DNA from 4 places in the Fictibacillus sp. 26RED30 genome. Region 2 is predicted to be linked to each of the others. Evidence: riboswitches for the same ligand, from Rfam matches in the RefSeq annotation. Region 2 holds a riboswitch; each other region holds the start of a gene.
What was found. A riboswitch is a leader RNA that binds a small molecule or an ion and turns the genes downstream of it on or off. The one in region 2 is predicted to bind S-adenosylmethionine.
Positions count from the first base shown of each region.

Region 1 (4,345 bases), 240 kb from region 2:
TATCTATCTGGAGAAGATCTTGCGCGGGTTTATGCTTCAGCCGACCTTTTCGTCTTCCCTTCTTCTACAGAGACGTTCGGCAATGTTGTTTTAGAAGCAGCTGCCTCTGGGTTACCTGCTATCGTGTGCGATTCTGGCGGAGTAGCTGAAATTGTTCAAGACGGTGTAACGGGTAGAATCTGCAAAGCTACAGAAGCTGACTCATTCATACAAAATATCGTTTCTATTATGGAAGATCCTATGCTCTTAGGCTCTATGAAACGAAAAGCAAGAAATTATGCGATGACTCAATCTTGGTCAGCTATTTTCGGGAACCTTTTAATGCAGTATGAAGAAGTTATTTATACGAAGAATAAAAATAAAACGATCATTGCGTAGCGGTGAATAGGTAAGAGGATATGAAAATACGAGGATAAAATAAAGCTATCTTCCAAATGAACATTAGCGATTAAGATGTTCGTTTGGAAGATACACAAATTTTTTTTACGAGGTAATCACAATTATATCCGCAGATAAAGAACATTTATCCGTAAAACTAGCGAATAATTCCGTACATAAAATTTTTTATCCGATTTTCGACATAACCTTCTAAACTAACCACTAAAAAAACCAGACTTCCAAAAGGAAGTCTGGTTTAACATGTTATATGTTATTAAATATTTGCTTGTTTCTTAAGCTCTGCAGCTTTATCTGTGTTCTCCCAAGGAAGGTTGATGTCAGTACGTCCAAAGTGGCCGTATGCAGCAGTTTGCTTGTAGATCGGACGGCGAAGATCAAGCATCTTAATGATTCCAGCCGGACGAAGGTCGAAGTTGTTGCGAACTAGTTCTACAAGAACTTCTTCAGAAACTTTACCTGTTTCAAACGTGTTTACAGCGATTGATACTGGTTGAGCAACACCAATTGCATAAGCAAGCTGAACTTCAACTTTGTCAGCAAGACCTGATGCTACGATGTTTTTAGCAACATAACGAGCAGCATAAGCAGCAGAACGGTCAACTTTAGTCGCGTCCTTACCAGAGAATGCACCACCACCGTGACGAGCATATCCACCGTATGTATCTACGATGATTTTACGGCCAGTAAGTCCAGCATCACCTTGTGGTCCGCCGATTACGAAACGGCCCGTTGGGTTGATGAAGTATTTTGTGTTCTCGTCGATTAGTTCAGCAGGAACAACCGGCGTGATTACTTTTTCTTTGATGTCTCTTTGAATTTCTTCAAGTGTGTTCTCAGGGTGGTGCTGAGTAGAAATTACGATTGTGTCAATACGTACAGGTTTGTCGTTCTCATCATATTCAACAGTTACTTGAGTTTTTCCATCTGGACGCAAGTAAGGAATCTCTTCAGACTTACGAACCTCTGTAAGACGACGAGATAATTTATGAGCTAGTGAGATTGGTAGAGGCATAAGCTCTTCTGTTTCGTTACAAGCATATCCGAACATTAGACCTTGGTCACCTGCACCGATCGCTTCGATCTCAGCATCTGTCATAGAACCTTCTCTTGCTTCAAGAGCTTGATCAACACCCATCGCGATATCAGCAGATTGCTCATCGATAGAAGTTAGTACTGCACATGTTTCAGAATCGAAACCATATTTGGCACGGTCATAACCGATTTCTTTAATTGTCTCACGTACAACTTTTGGGATGTCTACATAAGTAGAAGTTGTGATCTCACCTGCAACAAGTACAAGACCTGTAGTTACAGATGTTTCACATGCTACACGAGCATTTGCATCATTAGCTAAAATTTCATCTAGAATCGCATCTGAGATTTGGTCACAGATTTTATCTGGATGGCCTTCTGTAACGGATTCTGATGTAAATAAACGACGACTAACTTTTTTGGACAAGTTAATATCCTCCCTTTAACTGCTTTTGAGTATGATACGGTACTTTATTCTTATCTATTTTACACAGTTTATGTTCTTAACCTGAAAAAGGCATAAAAAAAGCCCTTCCCTGTCTCACATACATTCACGAGGGAAAAGGTTTATAAAACCAAAATGCCTTCAACCTCTTATTGTCCAAGGTTATTTTCACCTTGCAGGTTAGCACCTTTTCATTTCCAGTAGCGTTATTATTGCCACTTTCATGTCGGTTGCTGGGTTTCATAGGGCCTGTCCCTCCACCTACTCAGAATAAGAGTAGCCGTTCTCGAAATATGATAGCGTAATGCTTCACCTCTGTCAATAGAAAACCCTATGAATAGCAATAAGTTTGGAGTATTATATTCTATAGAATGAAAGCGTTTTAAATAAGATGGATAATTCACAACATTTTGTTCTTTTTTTCAGAAGTAAGAACTTTTTTGATGCACTTTCATAAAATAGTATACATTATTTAAATCAATGTGTTATACTAATTTTCGAATATATCACTCTAGGATAAAGGATGGTACTGTCTCATATGAATACATTGGAATTTACGACAACCTTAAACGATCTTGTGACCCGTGAAACAACTCACCAGAACTTACCTGTTCCGGTTTTAGTAGAAAAATCTCTTCAGCGCAACGAGGGCATCCTTACATCCACAGGAGCACTTCAAGCTACAACGGGGAAATATACAGGCCGTTCCCCTGAGGATAAATTTATCGTTGAAGATGCTTCCATTAAAGATTCAATCGATTGGGGAAAGGTAAATAAACCATTTTCACCAGAAAACTTTGATAAATTATACAAAAAAGTACTCCAATACTTAAGCAATAAAGAAGAACTATTCGTATTTAAAGGGTTTGCTGGTGCGGACCGCGAGTATCGCCTACCTATCCAAGTAATTAACGAGTATGCATGGCATAACCTTTTTGCTCACCAAATGTTTGTGCGCCCGAACCACGATGAGCTAGGTTCTCATGAATCTCAATTCACAGTGATTTCAGCACCAGGATTTCAAGCTAATCCGGCTGAAGATGGAACTAACTCAGAAACATTTATTATCGTCTCTTTTGAAAAGAAAATTGTCCTTATCGGTGGTACTGAGTACGCAGGTGAAATCAAAAAATCTGTATTCTCTGTCATGAACTACATTCTTCCTGAAAAAGGCATCCTATCTATGCACTGCTCTGCCAACGTTGGGAATGAAGGAGATGTAGCTTTATTCTTCGGACTATCTGGAACTGGTAAAACTACATTATCAGCAGATCCGAACCGTCGCTTAATCGGAGATGATGAGCATGGTTGGGCTAACACCGGTGTCTTCAATATCGAAGGTGGATGTTATGCTAAAACAATCGATCTTTCTAAAGAAAAAGAACCACAGATCTGGAATGCGATTCGTTTTGGAAGCGTTTTGGAGAATGTTATGATCGATTCAGTTACAAGAGAAGCAGATTATAAAGATTCTTCACTAACAGAAAACACACGTGCTGCTTATCCTGTTGATGCTATTCCTAATATTATTCAACCAAGTGTCGCAGGACACCCGAATACAATCATCTTCTTAACTGCTGATGCATTCGGTGTACTGCCTCCGATCAGCAAACTTACTAAAGAGCAAGCGATGTATCATTTCCTATCAGGATACACGAGCAAACTTGCAGGAACAGAAAGAGGCGTAACATCACCACAAGCTACTTTCTCAACTTGCTTTGGCGCTCCATTCCTGCCACTTCCTGCTACCGTTTATGCTGAGATGCTTGGCAAGAAAATTGATCAGCACAACGTTCAAGTTTACCTTGTTAACACAGGCTGGTCTGGTGGAGAGTACGGTATTGGAAGTCGTATGAACCTAGGTCATACACGTGCAATGGTGCAGGCTGCTCTAGAAGGCGAGCTTGCCTCAGTTGAAACAGTAGTAGATCCTATTTTTGGGCTTCATATCCCAACACATTGCCCTGGGGTACCAGACCAAGTTCTTCAACCGAAGAAAACATGGAGTGATCAAGACGCTTATGATGTGAAAGCGAAAGAACTTGCTGGTCAATTTAATGCGAACTTTGAAAAATTCAAGTCTGTATCAGCTGAGATTTCTCAAGCTGGACCGCTCGTTTAATACACGGAATAATGACCTTCCATTCTAGCAATGGAAGGTTTTTTCATTTATGAAAAGGAGCTAAAATCTCATTCAGCTCCTTTTCCATGTCCTTTCATCCATGCGCATAAAGCATATGTAATCTTCCGGTTCTCTTTTGGAGGAAAATAATGGGTGTATTCAGGATAGATCCATGTTTCACATGGCTTTTTGAGTTCTTTTAATCTTTTTTCTATCTTAAGTGTGTGTTCGACGGTTACATTCTCATCCTTCATACCGTGAATGCAAAGTAAGGGTGTATCTAATTCTTCACAATAATTAAGCGGCGATCGCCATTCAAATTCTTCTGGATATTTCTCTGGTGTTCC
Region 1 is NZ_JACZDV010000001.1:529,184-533,528, reverse strand. It holds gene IHV11_RS02635 (glycosyltransferase family 4 protein) at 1-378, shown strand, start outside; gene metK (methionine adenosyltransferase) at 653-1,858, opposite strand; SAM riboswitch class I at 2,023-2,153, opposite strand; gene pckA (phosphoenolpyruvate carboxykinase (ATP)) at 2,415-3,998, shown strand; gene IHV11_RS02620 (alpha/beta hydrolase family protein) at 4,067-4,345, opposite strand, start outside.
Region 1: linked by a shared signal. The riboswitch ahead of metK (methionine adenosyltransferase) and the one ahead of IHV11_RS01375 (methionine ABC transporter ATP-binding protein) in region 2 are both predicted to bind S-adenosylmethionine.

Region 2 (4,345 bases):
CGTTCAATACCCTGTTGCGATTACTGTTTCTGAAACAAACGAAGAAGTTCGCGATAAGGCGAAACAATTAGGCGTATCTTCAGGTAAATATACAGCATTCCAAGAAGCAACGAAGAACGATAAACACCTTAAAGAAGAAAAGATTAAAGAAGTGAAGTTTCAAGAGCTAAAAGTGAATACTACTTCTTCAAAAAATATTAAATCCGTACCGCATCCTCGTAAAATAAAGGCTGCACCTCATGAGGTCAAGGTAAAGCCAGTAAATAATGAAGAAAAAAAATCGGAACACCGAAGCTCAGTTAAACCGACCGAGAAAAACCTTGTGAAGCCTCAAAAGAATACGAATGAAAAACGTAAAAGCAAAGAGCGTGGCAAAAGGAATGATCAAAATAACAATAGAAATCATATTCAGCAAAAAGAGCAAAGAGTAGAACCTAAAAAGATGAAGGAACCTGTCAGAACACAAAACCATGATAGGGATTACGATCAGAATAAAGAGCATAGAAAAGAAAACAGATATCAGGATAAGAATCATAACAAGCGACAAAAAGAAAATGACCGTAATAAACATGAGCAGAGACAGCAATGGAATGGAGACAGACATTTTAATGATGATCATAAGCGTTCCAAAGGTGAACATCGAAAGCAAGAAAAGAAACATAAACACTAATTATGAGATAACATGTCGTAATACCAATTACGATTCCTGGCTGCTGTCGAAGGGTTTATAAAGGTATATGAATATTCCTCTAGAATCGGTGAAGTAACAACCAATTCGGGGGGATTTTTAATGTTGGATATCCGTTACTTTGAAAGTCAAATAGCAAAAAGTCCGTATCTTTCTCTTTATAATATCCCGGTGAAGCCTAGCTTTAAATGTAAGGACGAAACGACGCTGAACATTGAATACAGAGAAGGAGAGCGGAACAGAACAGTCACGTTTACCGGGAATCCGAAATATCTATGTATGCTGCTTGAGGGGAAAATGAAGCTGAGTACTTTATTGAGACAAGAGATGATTGAATTTCAGGGAACACTCAGACAACGCTTAAAATGGGAAGCGATTTTTTACTTAAGCTCTCATTGGGAAGAGATATCTGCTGGTGTACTCGTTCGAACTGCTAAAAATATTTGACACGAATCGACATGGATGATAATATTCTTCACAGTGATTCAAATATGCATCGCTTTAATTTAATAAAGTAACACTTTTTTACTTATCACGAGAGGTGGAGGGACTGGCCCTATGAAACCCGGCAACCGCTAGATCATTGCATTCTTATGAATGATGAACTAGAAAGGTGCCAATTCCTGCAAGACTTTAAGTAGTCTTGGGAGATGAGGAGAACGTGCATAGAATATAATATGCCTTTCTGCTCATATTGAAGCAGAGAGGCATTTTTTTGTTTGGTTGTTTTCTAAAGAATTCCTTTTGGGTATTCTCTAAACTCTCATCTTTGAAAAGCTGATTGTAGTGGAAGGTGCGAGACTCCTGGGGGATCAGCGGGACAGGTGAGACACCTATAGTGCGAAGCATAGTGTGGCTCACCGCACGCCCCCCGGAAAGCGAGCAACCTGAAACGGAGATCAGCCACTTTCAAGAACAACATTGATTACTTAAAGAAAGCATTATTTTAGATAAGAAATGAGGTAAGAATCTTGATTAATTTACAGGCAGTCCGTAAAGTCTTTCAAACCAAAGATGGTGAAGTAAAGGCTGTTGATACGGTAGATTTAAACATAAAACAAGGAGAGATTTACGGAATCATCGGATACAGTGGTGCAGGTAAGAGTACACTGATCCGCATCCTTAACATGCTAGAGCGACCGACTAGCGGTACGGTTACGATTGGCGGCAAAAACATGTCTGAGCTGTCATCAAAAAAGTTAAGAGAAGCACGACAAGAAATTTCAATGATCTTTCAGCACTTTAACTTATTATGGTCTCGCACGGTAAGAGAAAACATTGCTTTTCCTCTTGAAATTGCGGGTTATCCAAAAGCAAAGATCAAACAGCGTGTTGATGAGCTGATCGACCTAGTTGGATTGGAAGGTCGTGGTGGTTCTTATCCTTCGCAACTAAGTGGAGGGCAGAAGCAACGTGTAGGTATCGCGCGCGCTCTTGCGAATGAGCCGAAAGTTCTCTTATGTGACGAAGCAACTTCTGCACTTGACCCTAAAACAACTGACAGCATTCTTGATCTGCTTGTAGAGATAAATCAAAAATTAGATCTGACCATTGTTCTTATCACACATGAGATGCATGTAATCAGAAAGATCTGTCACCGTGTAGCCGTTATGGAACAGGGGAGAGTAGTGGAAGAAGGCGATGTCCTAAATGTCTTCAAAAACCCGACAGAACCAATCACGAAGGATTTTGTGAAACAAGTAACAGAACCTGAAGAAACAGTGGACACGATCAAACAGTTTATTTCTGAGTTTCCGGAAGGCCGAATTGTCCAACTTACTTTTATTGGTGGACGAGCAGGACAGCCATTAATTACGGAACTGATTCGTAAGTATGAGGTAGATGTAAATATTCTACAAGGAAAGATTACGCAAACTCAGAATGGACCTTATGGGACGTTGTTCATTCAGATTAAAGGTACAGAATCTGCACTAGCTCGTGCAATGGAGTTTTTAAACAGTGTACAGGTTGAAGTAGAGGTGATTCATAATGCTTAGTACATGGTTCCCGAATGTCCAATGGGATGTTCTATTAGAAGCGACAAATGAAACTTTATATATGTCAGCCATCTCTGTAGTGATTACATTTTTCCTAGGACTGGCTCTAGGATTGGCGTTATTTCTAACTTCTCCTGGAAACTTGTGGGGAAATAAGTTTTTAAACAGCGTAATTGCTATAATCGTTAACGTGTTTCGATCGATTCCGTTTATTATCTTAATCATCTTATTGATTCCTTTTACACGTTTAATCGTAGGAACGATGCTTGGAGCTGAAGCTGCACTCCCTGCATTAATCGTAGGAGCTGCGCCATTTTATGCACGTATGGTAGAGATCGCTTTGAGAGAGATTAATAAAGGGGTAATCGAAGCAGCGAAATCAATGGGTGCTACAAACGCTCAGATTATCTTTAAAGTTCTTATTCCCGAAAGTACGCCGGCTCTTGTTTCTGGTATCACTGTAACCGCGATTGCACTCGTAAGTTATACAGCGATGGCTGGAGTTGTTGGTGCTGGTGGTTTAGGAAACTTGGCTTATATGGAAGGTTACCAAAGAGACAACGCGGATGTAACATTAATTTCAACTGCACTTATCTTAGTCATCGTTTTCGTCATCCAATGGATCGGTGACCGCATTACAACAGCATTAGATAAGAGATAACGTTTTAAGACAACAAGGAGGAAGTTCATATGAAAAAAGTATTATCTGTTCTTATATTAACCGTTCTTGTTGCAGCACTTGCTGCTTGCGGGAACAAAACAGAAGGCGGAATCAGCGACGAGAAGATCATTGTAGGTGCTTCAAACGTACCACATGCTGAAATTTTGGAAGAAGCAAAACCTCTTTTGAAAGAAAAAGGTGTAGAACTTGAGATCAAAACGTTCCAAGATTATGTACTGCCAAACAAGTCTTTAGATGAAAAAGAAATCGGTGCGAACTACTTTCAGCACGTTCCTTATCTAGAGTCTCAAATGAAAGATCACGGATACAAATTCGAAAACGCAGGTGGCATCCACCTTGAGCCGATCGGAATCTATTCTAAAAAGTATAAGTCATTAGATGAGCTGCCTGAGGGCGCAACAATTATCATGTCTAACTCAGTAGCAGATCATGGCCGTATGCTTGGGTTACTTGAAAAAGAAGGATTGATCAAAGTTAAAGAAGGTGCTGGAGCAGAAGCACAAATTAAGGATGTTGTAGAAAATCCTAAGAAGCTTAAATTTAAAGCAGATGTTGATGCGGGTATGCTTCCAAAAGCCTACAAGAACGGTGAAGGCGATGCCGTACTAATCAACACAAACTACGCGATCGATGCTGGATTAAATCCTCAAAAGGATGCGATCGCATTAGAAGGATCTGATTCTCCATTCGTAAACATCATTGCGGTGCGTGAAGGAGATAAAGATAAGAAATCTGTTAAAGCTTTAGTAGAAGCTTTACGTTCTAAAGAGATTCAAGATTTCATTAAGAAGAAATATGAAGGTGCAGTAGTGCCAGTTACGGAATAATTTTATAAAAAGAACTGACTTTGAGATATTAAAGTCAGTTCTTTTTTTGAGTAAAGATCGATCAACAACACTTTATAGTCCTTCAAACTAACTTTTAGACCCTGCGATTACACTTATAGGCACTTGAACTTAATTTATAGGCCGACAAAAT
Region 2 is NZ_JACZDV010000001.1:288,184-292,528, forward strand. It holds gene IHV11_RS01365 (anti-sigma-I factor RsgI family protein) at 1-670, shown strand, start outside; gene IHV11_RS01370 (hypothetical protein) at 791-1,135, shown strand; SAM riboswitch class I at 1,215-1,345, shown strand; gene IHV11_RS01375 (methionine ABC transporter ATP-binding protein) at 1,660-2,685, shown strand; gene IHV11_RS01380 (methionine ABC transporter permease) at 2,678-3,346, shown strand; gene IHV11_RS01385 (MetQ/NlpA family ABC transporter substrate-binding protein) at 3,376-4,194, shown strand.

Region 3 (4,345 bases), on a different contig from region 2:
TACTTCCCTGACTCTGAACCCATTCCACTTCAATGCCATCTTTTTTGAATGTCTCTTCTGCCCAGCCAAACTTTTTGAGTGCTAGACTTGTTGGAGAGTAAAAGGCATAATCAAGTCTAATCTTCTCCGGCTTCTCACCTTCTTTAGCACTGCTGGAACAGCCCGCTAACAATAAAGCGCCTGCTATGCTTAAAGCTAGTGCTGCTTTCTGCCAAATCTTCATCATGTCTTTCCCTCCACGTTTCTCTCTTTTTGTCATTAAATTTTTATTGCTACGGCCGTTCGTATCATTCCATCACTGAAAATTTGATTGGAGCGTAAGATGCGAACCTCCTAGAGCGAGCGGAAATCAACCATATTCAATAGTGACCAAGTACAATATTTAACCTTACTAAAGTTCACACGCATACGTTGAAATGGTACCTCTTAGTCGTTGTGCTTCTTTATAGGTGCATCTGTTATGCACCACATCAATACCAGCTTCTTTCGCGATTTTTGCAGCCTCTGGTGAGATGACACCTTCTTGCAGCCAGAACACTTTTGGTTGTGTGATCGCTGCTTCTTTTGCGAGCTCGATCGCGGCTTCCGGACTTCTAAATACTTGAACAACATCTATCGGAAACGGAATGGATTTTAAATCTGGATACGCTTTTTCATCAAGCACTTCGGTTTCTCTTGGATTAACAGGAACGATTTTATAGCCAAGTCGCTGCATCTTTCTAGCTAATCGATGGCTAGGTCTTGCAGGATTGGAACTGAGTCCCACGATCGCTAGCGTCTTAGGTCGTTGAATTTCCTGTCCATTCTCAACTGCTCTATAAAGTGATGATTGCAATGCCCAACGAATGACACCTTCGTCATTAATCGTGATCTCTGTTTTATCCGCTCCGATTCCTGTAGCGGTTTGTATCGCACGATCAAGATCATTCGTAAGATCTTTTACGGATTCAAGTCCGATCGATAACCGAATAAGTTCTTCCGTTACACCTGTTGCTACTAATTCGTCTCCGCTCAGCTGTTGATGAGTGGTAGAAGCAGGGTGGATAATCAATGATTTTGCATCACCAACATTTGCAACATGTGACCATAATGAGATGTTGTTAATGACCTTACGTCCTGCATCACGCCCGCCTTTAATTCCAAAGTTTACGATCGAACCAAAACCGTTGCTTAAATATTTTTTCGCAAGCTCATGACTTCTGTGCGAAGAAAGACCAGGATATGAAACCCAATCTACTGCTGGATGTTTTTCCAGATGCTCTGCCACTTCTTGTGCGTTCTTCGCATGTTTTTCCACTCGTAGATGCAGTGTTTCTAAACCTTGTAGAAGGAGAAATGCATTGTGTGGACTTAAACAAGCTCCGAAATCTCGTAAAAGCTGAACGCGTAATTTAGTCGCGAAAGCCAATGTTCCAAAATCATTCGCGTATCTGAGTCCGTTATAGCTGTTATCTGGCTCAGTGAATCCTGGGTATTTATCTGAATTCCAATTAAAGCGTCCTCCATCCACTACAACACCGCCAATTGCGGTTCCATGTCCGCCAATCCATTTTGTAGCTGAGTGGATTACGATGTCCGCTCCAAAGCTTATTGGCTTTGTTACATATGGTGTTGCAAATGTATTATCGATAATTAGAGGTACATCGTTTTCATGCGCAATATCTGCCACTGCCTCAATATCTAATACGTTAAGACTGGGGTTCCCGATCGTTTCAGCAAAAAATGCTTTCGTGTTTGGAGTAACCGCGTTTCGGAAGTTCTCTGGATCCTCTGCATCAACAAACTTTACGTTGATTCCGTATTTCGGAAGAGTAGTAGAAAATAGGTTGTAAGTTCCTCCGTATAGATTCGTAGCTGCAATAATTTCGTCTCCTGCGTGTGCGATGTTTAAGATGGCAAGCGCGATAGCTGACATACCAGAAGAAGTAGCTACAGCTGCAACACCATCTTCTAGAAGTGCAACTCTTTTCTCAAAAACATCAACAGTTGGATTTCCGATTCGGCTGTAGATGTTTCCTGGCTCATCAAGCGCGAAAAGGCTTTGCGCATGGTCTGTATCAGAAAAAACATAGGAAGTAGTTTGATAGACAGGTACCGCTCGTGATCCTGTCGTTGGGTCAGGCGCTTGGCCCCCATGTAATAGCAATGTTTCAATATCGTATCCGTCAAAAGATTTTGTCATAATAATCGCTCCTTCTTATTATTCAAATAAAATCTATAGGAAAACTAGGGATAAAGATTAATGCTTTTCCCTTTTGCTATATTCAATTTTTAAAATGAAATAAGTGACTAAGTGATGTTTGTGCTTGAAGTATGATAAGGGGAAAAAGAAAAACCCCCTTCCTAAGAAGAGGGTTTTGGTCCTCCTCTTATCTTTCAGATCAAAAAAGATCTGTAGGAATTGGCACCTTTCCAAACCAAATGTGGTTTGTTGGTTGCCGGGCTTCATCGGGCCTAGTCCCTCCGCCTCTCTGGATAAGAGATATTCAAATTATGTTTAACACATTAACGTGCTGATGTTTGTTTTGTTCTTGAATAGGATTATAGAGTAAGATGTTTTAAAAAGTCAACCGTTTTTTGAAAAATCATAAAAGTATTACAAAAGAATGAGTGTTCAACTGTCAGCTTTGAATTAAGATTATGCCCATGCTATGCCGGTTATGCTAACTTTGTTCCACTTTTTTCATCAAACCATTGAAACTCTTCGATTTTTTTTACAAGTTCCGCTATTCGATTGGCAATGGCTTCTCTTTCTCCGTAACGAATTTTCTGTTCGGACGATAATTCATCAATCTGAAGTAGTTGCCAATGAGTTACAGTTAGATCCGTAAGTTGAATAAACTCTTCTTGTTTCACTCGACGCTTTACATCTAGATCTCCATTAGAATAACCTTCTAAAAATCCGTCAGCTATTCTTTTCAAACGGTCTTCAAAGCGATCAAATTCATGTCGTGCATAACGCGGTGCATTAAAAAATGTTGGAAACAACGTCCGATAATTATTAAGAAAATTCCCAGCAAGCGAATCTCCGCTATATAAGATTGGTACAGGATCAATCAAACAGACAGTGCCATCTGAATGCAGCAATATATTCTCTGGAGATGTATCTTAATTAGTAAATACAACCGTATGATCCGTAATCTCTCTATCCTCCATGCAAGCTTGTAGGTTTACTAAAGCTGATGAAGAAATGGCCCCCTCATACGTTTCTATAAATTTCTTGAATTCATCTATGTATTCATTGTTTTCTTCTTTCATAGATTCTGAAACATCTGATTGAAATTTGCCTGCAATATGTTTACCGTTCCATGAGAGATAACCAAACCCTTTTAAGCCATGTTGTGCAGTATTCATCTTGCGAAAGAACTCACCAACTTCCGCTCCAATATGAAACGCTTCTACAACCGTTAGTTGATCTAGTTTGATTGCTTTTCCCGCATAAGATTCCACGGTAAACGTTCTGCCTTTTTCTACATGATAATTGAAAAAGTCAGGGCAGATTCCCGGTTTAACTTGGTTAGCTAGCTCATAGTATGCTCTAGTCGCTGCATATTCTGAGTGCATGGCTTCTTCATCAAACTCAACGTTCTTTCCATACGCCTCTGTCTTCGGAAAACGAACAACCACAGCATCTCCAGTGCGTAGCTGAACAAGATAAGCAAGATGCCAAGCCCCTTCACCTAAATACTGAACCTGAGTCGGATCTTTAAGTTCCTCTAATCCACTTTTTTGCAGTGCATAATCAATCAAGTCAAATGTCTCTTTCATAAGAAGTTCCTCTTTCTATAATTGAAAATACGTTACATGAAACATATATTCGGTATATGTCGAAAAAAATCCTTTTTTCTTAAGATTAATTGTAGGTCTGAAGTCTTATAGAGGGGTATGAGAGGGGTTCAAGGGGGCATTTCAAAGCGGTGATCCTTGCACTTTTAACATGGCGCTCGTCCAGCGTACTTCTCAGCCGCTGGACGAGCTTATTAAGAATTTTACAGAACCAATTGTCATCAATCTACATATGTGACGATTTCTTCTACAGCTTTTCTTGCGAGTTTTTTCGGTTGATCTTGTGGATGTCCAAGTGAAATAACCATGTTGATCTGTTTCATAGACGGAATTTCCAAAAAGTCGCGAATCGCATCTTGCGCAAGCAATACGGGACCAGTCATCGGGCAAGTCCCTAGTCCGCGCGCGTGGGCTGCGAGCATCAAGTTCTGAATCGCCAAGCAGCTGCTCTTGATTCCTTCTTCTTCCCACACTGATTCTTCAGCAAGTTCGATCGGATCAAATATTTTTTCACGAAACTTAGATTCGTAAGGAGTGGCTAAACAGATGATCAGCACAG
Region 3 is NZ_JACZDV010000003.1:116,283-120,627, forward strand. It holds gene IHV11_RS16470 (aliphatic sulfonate ABC transporter substrate-binding protein) at 1-226, opposite strand, end outside; gene IHV11_RS16475 (PLP-dependent aspartate aminotransferase family protein) at 392-2,182, opposite strand; SAM riboswitch class I at 2,367-2,482, opposite strand; gene IHV11_RS16480 (hypothetical protein) at 2,659-3,060, opposite strand; gene IHV11_RS16485 (hypothetical protein) at 3,109-3,768, opposite strand; gene IHV11_RS16490 (nitroreductase family protein) at 4,008-4,345, opposite strand, start outside.
Region 3: linked by a shared signal. The riboswitch ahead of IHV11_RS16475 (PLP-dependent aspartate aminotransferase family protein) and the one ahead of IHV11_RS01375 (methionine ABC transporter ATP-binding protein) in region 2 are both predicted to bind S-adenosylmethionine.

Region 4 (4,345 bases), 1.2 Mb from region 2:
TCAACTTAATAACCTCCTTTTGTAGAACGAGTATACTTGTATACAAGTAGTATTATAGTACAGTGATTATAAAATGCAAGCGCTTTTATTTAATGTTAAAAACAAATAGTGAGCAAGCGTCTGAACAAAGTGAGCAGTAGGGAGGTTTAAATAAAAAAGAAAAGAACAATATAATCATAAAATTTGTTCTTTTCACTCTTTATTCGATTAATAACGGGGCTTCTTCTTTCTTCACTTCAGTTTCGTGGAACTCATTGTATCGTGGGTGCATTTTTAATAGTTCATCAACCGTTACAATTTCATAACCCATTTCCTTAAGCTTAGGAAGGATAATCTTTAATGCAGCAACCGTTTGACTGCGATTACCGCCAGAATCATGCAAAAGGATAATATCTCCGTTTTTTAAATTCGTTAGGATGTGTCTGGCGATCCTTTCAGATCCTGGATTTGTCCAATCACGGGGATCTTGATGCCAAGACCATAGGATAACTTTGTATCCTTCTTTTTTTAAGACTTTTAAACTGTTCTCTGTAACAGTTCCGCCTGGAGGTCGAAACAATTTTATGTAATCTGAATGATGAGCAGGATCGAGAAGGTGCTCGGTCTTTCTTGTTTCAACCACAACTTTATGCCTTGAAATGGTGTGGAAACTAGGGTGATTATACGTATGGTTGCCGATTTCATGTCCTTCTTTTAGCTCTCTTTTCACGATTTCTGGATACTTCTCAACCCGCTTTCCAATAAGAAAGAATGTTGCATGAACACCTTCCTTTTTAAGAACATCTAAGATCTGAGTGGTGTATACGGGGTCTGGTCCATCGTCAAATGTAATCGCAACTTGTTTCTTTTTTGAAGGGACTTCCCAGATTACATCTCCATATTTCTCTACTTCAAAACGATTTACTACACCTGCATTGACTTTTGGTCCGAAAAAAAGAATGTGACATAAAAACATGGAAACAATCATTTTTACAATGGTAGACATCATGAGCCCTCATTCTAAAATTTGTTACCAATAGTATTTGTAAGGAGAAACTGATTTATGACAAAGCTGTATCTGTATACAAGTTTGTTCATAAAGCTGATTTCCGTCTAAGGTGCTCGCTAACAGGAGAAGAGTCTTGGCAACAAAAAAGCTGCTCAAAGGATTTCTTGAACAGCTTAATCGTTGTAATCTACAATCCACTTGGAGAAAGTGAGATCGCTTTTAATGCGTGATCTAAGTCATATATTAGATCATCTACTGTTTCAATTCCGATCGAAAGACGGATTAGTTCTGGACTTACGCCTGATTTTCTTTGTTCTTCTTCAGAGAGTTGTTGATGAGTGGTGCTAGCTGGATGGATGATCAATGATTTTGAATCTCCCACGTTTGCCAGGTGAGAGAAGATGCTAACATTTTCGATCAACTTTTTACCTTCGTCTACACCGCCTTTAACCCCGAATGTTAAAATTGCACCCGCGCCTTTAGGGAGGTATTTTTGGGCAAGTTCATAGTAAGGGCTGCTTGGAAGCCCTGCGTAATTTACCCAATCGACCGATGGATGACTCTCTAGGAACTTCGCTACTTTCAATGTATTTTCAACATGACGTTCTATACGAAGAGCAAGTGTTTCCAATCCTTGAATAAATAGAAAGGAGTTGAACGGTGCGATAGACGAACCTAGATCTCGAAGCAGCTGAACACGTGCTTTTAGAATATAAGCAAGTGGACCAAATGCATCCGTATACACAATTCCTTTATAACTTGAATCTGGCTCAGTCAAGCCTGGGAATTTCCCATTGCTCCAATCAAATTTTCCAGAATCGACGATAACTCCACCTACTGAAGTACCATGTCCTCCGATGAACTTTGTTGCAGAATGAACAACGATATCCGCTCCATGTTCGATCGGGCGACAAAGGTAAGGCGTAGCCAACGTATTATCTACAATAAGAGGAACTCCTGCGTCATGTGCGATGTCAGCAATCGCTTGAATGTCGGCTACATCGATTTTTGGATTCCCGATGGTCTCAATGTATACGGCTTTTGTTTTTTCTGTAATAGCGTCTTTAAACGATTGAAGATTATCAATTTCAGCGAATTGTGTCTGGATGCCGAGCTTGGGGAGAGTGACAGAGAACAGGTTATACGTTCCACCATATAGAGAGGTGGAAGCGACGATTTCATCACCAGAGCCAGCGATATTGAATATAGCATTTGTAATGGCAGCCTGGCCGGAAGCAAGAGCAAGAGCACCAACACCACCTTCAAGTTTTGCAATGGTCTGTTCAAACGCATCTTGCGTTGGATTCATCAAACGCGTATATATGTTTCCGAACTCTTTTAGGGCAAATAAGTTCGCTGCGTGCTCTGTTGAATTGAATTGATAGGAAGTGGTCTGGTAGATCGGAACAGCACGAGCTCCTGTAGTCGGATCAACTTTTTGACCTTCATGTAAAGAAATCGTTTCAAACCCATACTGTCTTTTTGCATTTTGATCAGTCATTTTCAAATCTCTCCTCAACGTCATTTTTTTGTATCCAATCGCATTCAGTTTCAACTTATCCCAGAAAAAAAGACCTCTTCCAAAAGAAGAGGTCCCGATGATTTCACCCGATCGAAGTCTCATCTTTCAGAACATTCATTGTTCTGCTGAAATTAGCACCATGCGTTTCCGCTGGTTGCCGGGCATCATAGGGTCAGTCCCTCAGCCTCTCTGGATAAGAAGATTTGAATATTGAATTAAGATTTATAATACATAGGTCATTCTCAATAGTCAACTGAATTTTTTAAAAATTCCGGATTTTTATTTTCTGAATTGCTTTTTACCGCATAGATAATCCCTACTGCCCAAAAAGCAACAAGAACAAAGTAGATCGAAAACAACATGTTATGTGAAACGCCTAGAGTATGAAGAAGGGTGCGGGTATTGGTGATAATAATTAATCCACCAACTAGTACCCCTAATATGTGAGAAGGAATGAGACGAACTAGCCATGCAGCAATAGGAGCCGCAATCACTCCTCCTAGCATCAATGCACCAACCCATAGCCATTCAACTTGTTCCCAGCCGAGTGCGATGAAAAATCCAATTGAAGCAGATACAGCTACAGCAAATTCGCTAGTATCTACAGAACCGATTACCTTCCTGGTTTTCATGTCTTGTTTTGCCATTAGGACTGGAGTGGTGACCGGACCCCAGCCTCCTCCACCTGTAGCATCTAAAAAACCAGCTACTAATCCAAGTGGAATAAGCTGTTTCTTTGTAAAAGGTTTACCATTTACTTTCGCTTTCTTCTCTCCAAGTTTAAACAGAAAACGATATAAGATATATATACCGAGGATAATTAAAAAGATAGAGATATACGGCTTTATTAGATCTCCAGGAAGGTTGCTTAAAAAACAAGCACCTACAAATGCTCCGATCGAACCCGGCAAAATTAATCGAGTAACAACTTGCCGATCAACATTTCCGAATTTAATGTGTGAAGCGCCGGATGCGGCAGTGGTTACGACTTCGGCAAGATGTACGGACGCAGATGCAGCTGCAGGAGCAATTCCAGCTACTAAGAGCAAAGATGTAGATGTAACCCCATAAGCCATACCGAGTGATCCATCAATTAACTGTGCAAAAAGACCAATTAGAGCTAATACAATCAACTTTTTCATACTTTTCCTCCTCAAAATAAAAAGGCCCTTAACAAGTAGTGTTAAGAGCCTTCGGTTTTCCGATCAGCGATACGGATTAAATTTTAGTTATTACTATATGATTCAAAAACATAAAAAGTCAACTGTTTGTTTAATTTTTTTTAAAAATAGAAAAATGAAAAAATAGGTCTTGATATCCACTTCAGATATGTTATGATTTTATAAAATTTAAACTCTTATCCAGAGTGGTGAAGGGAACTGGCCCGATGAAACCCGGCAACCTGCGTTTGTAAGGTGCTAACTCCAGCAGAATGTATTTACATTTTGGAAGATAAGGTAATATGTTTACCTCCACTATCTTTCCGAAATGGGAAGGTTTTTTTATTGTTGTTTTCATATTCATTGTTGCTTTTGAAAGAGTTGATTTCCGTTGCAGATACTCGCTTTCCGTGGGGCAGGCGGTGAGCCACAGGAGTATCGCATCTTCCACTTCAATCAAAAGTCAAAGAAGAAAAAAGTAAGACTTAGAAAACAACAATTTTAGGAAAGAGCCTTTAAAAGATATGAATGTTAGAAAGGGAGGCAGTGGAGTGGCGAACGAAAATAGTGCAAACGATTTTCTTCCTCAGCTTCAACAAATGCTGAGCAGTATTAAATTTGGATCAATCACTTTAGTCGTTCAAGATGGAAAAGTGATACAGCTTGAAAAGAACG
Region 4 is NZ_JACZDV010000001.1:1,510,815-1,515,159, forward strand. It holds gene IHV11_RS07780 (GntR family transcriptional regulator) at 1-4, opposite strand, end outside; gene IHV11_RS07785 (polysaccharide deacetylase family protein) at 200-988, opposite strand; gene IHV11_RS07790 (homocysteine synthase) at 1,176-2,489, opposite strand; SAM riboswitch class I at 2,606-2,710, opposite strand; gene IHV11_RS07795 (sulfite exporter TauE/SafE family protein) at 2,753-3,652, opposite strand; SAM riboswitch class I at 3,865-3,969, shown strand; gene IHV11_RS21180 (YezD family protein) at 4,222-4,345, shown strand, end outside.
Region 4: linked by a shared signal. The riboswitch ahead of IHV11_RS07790 (homocysteine synthase) and the one ahead of IHV11_RS01375 (methionine ABC transporter ATP-binding protein) in region 2 are both predicted to bind S-adenosylmethionine.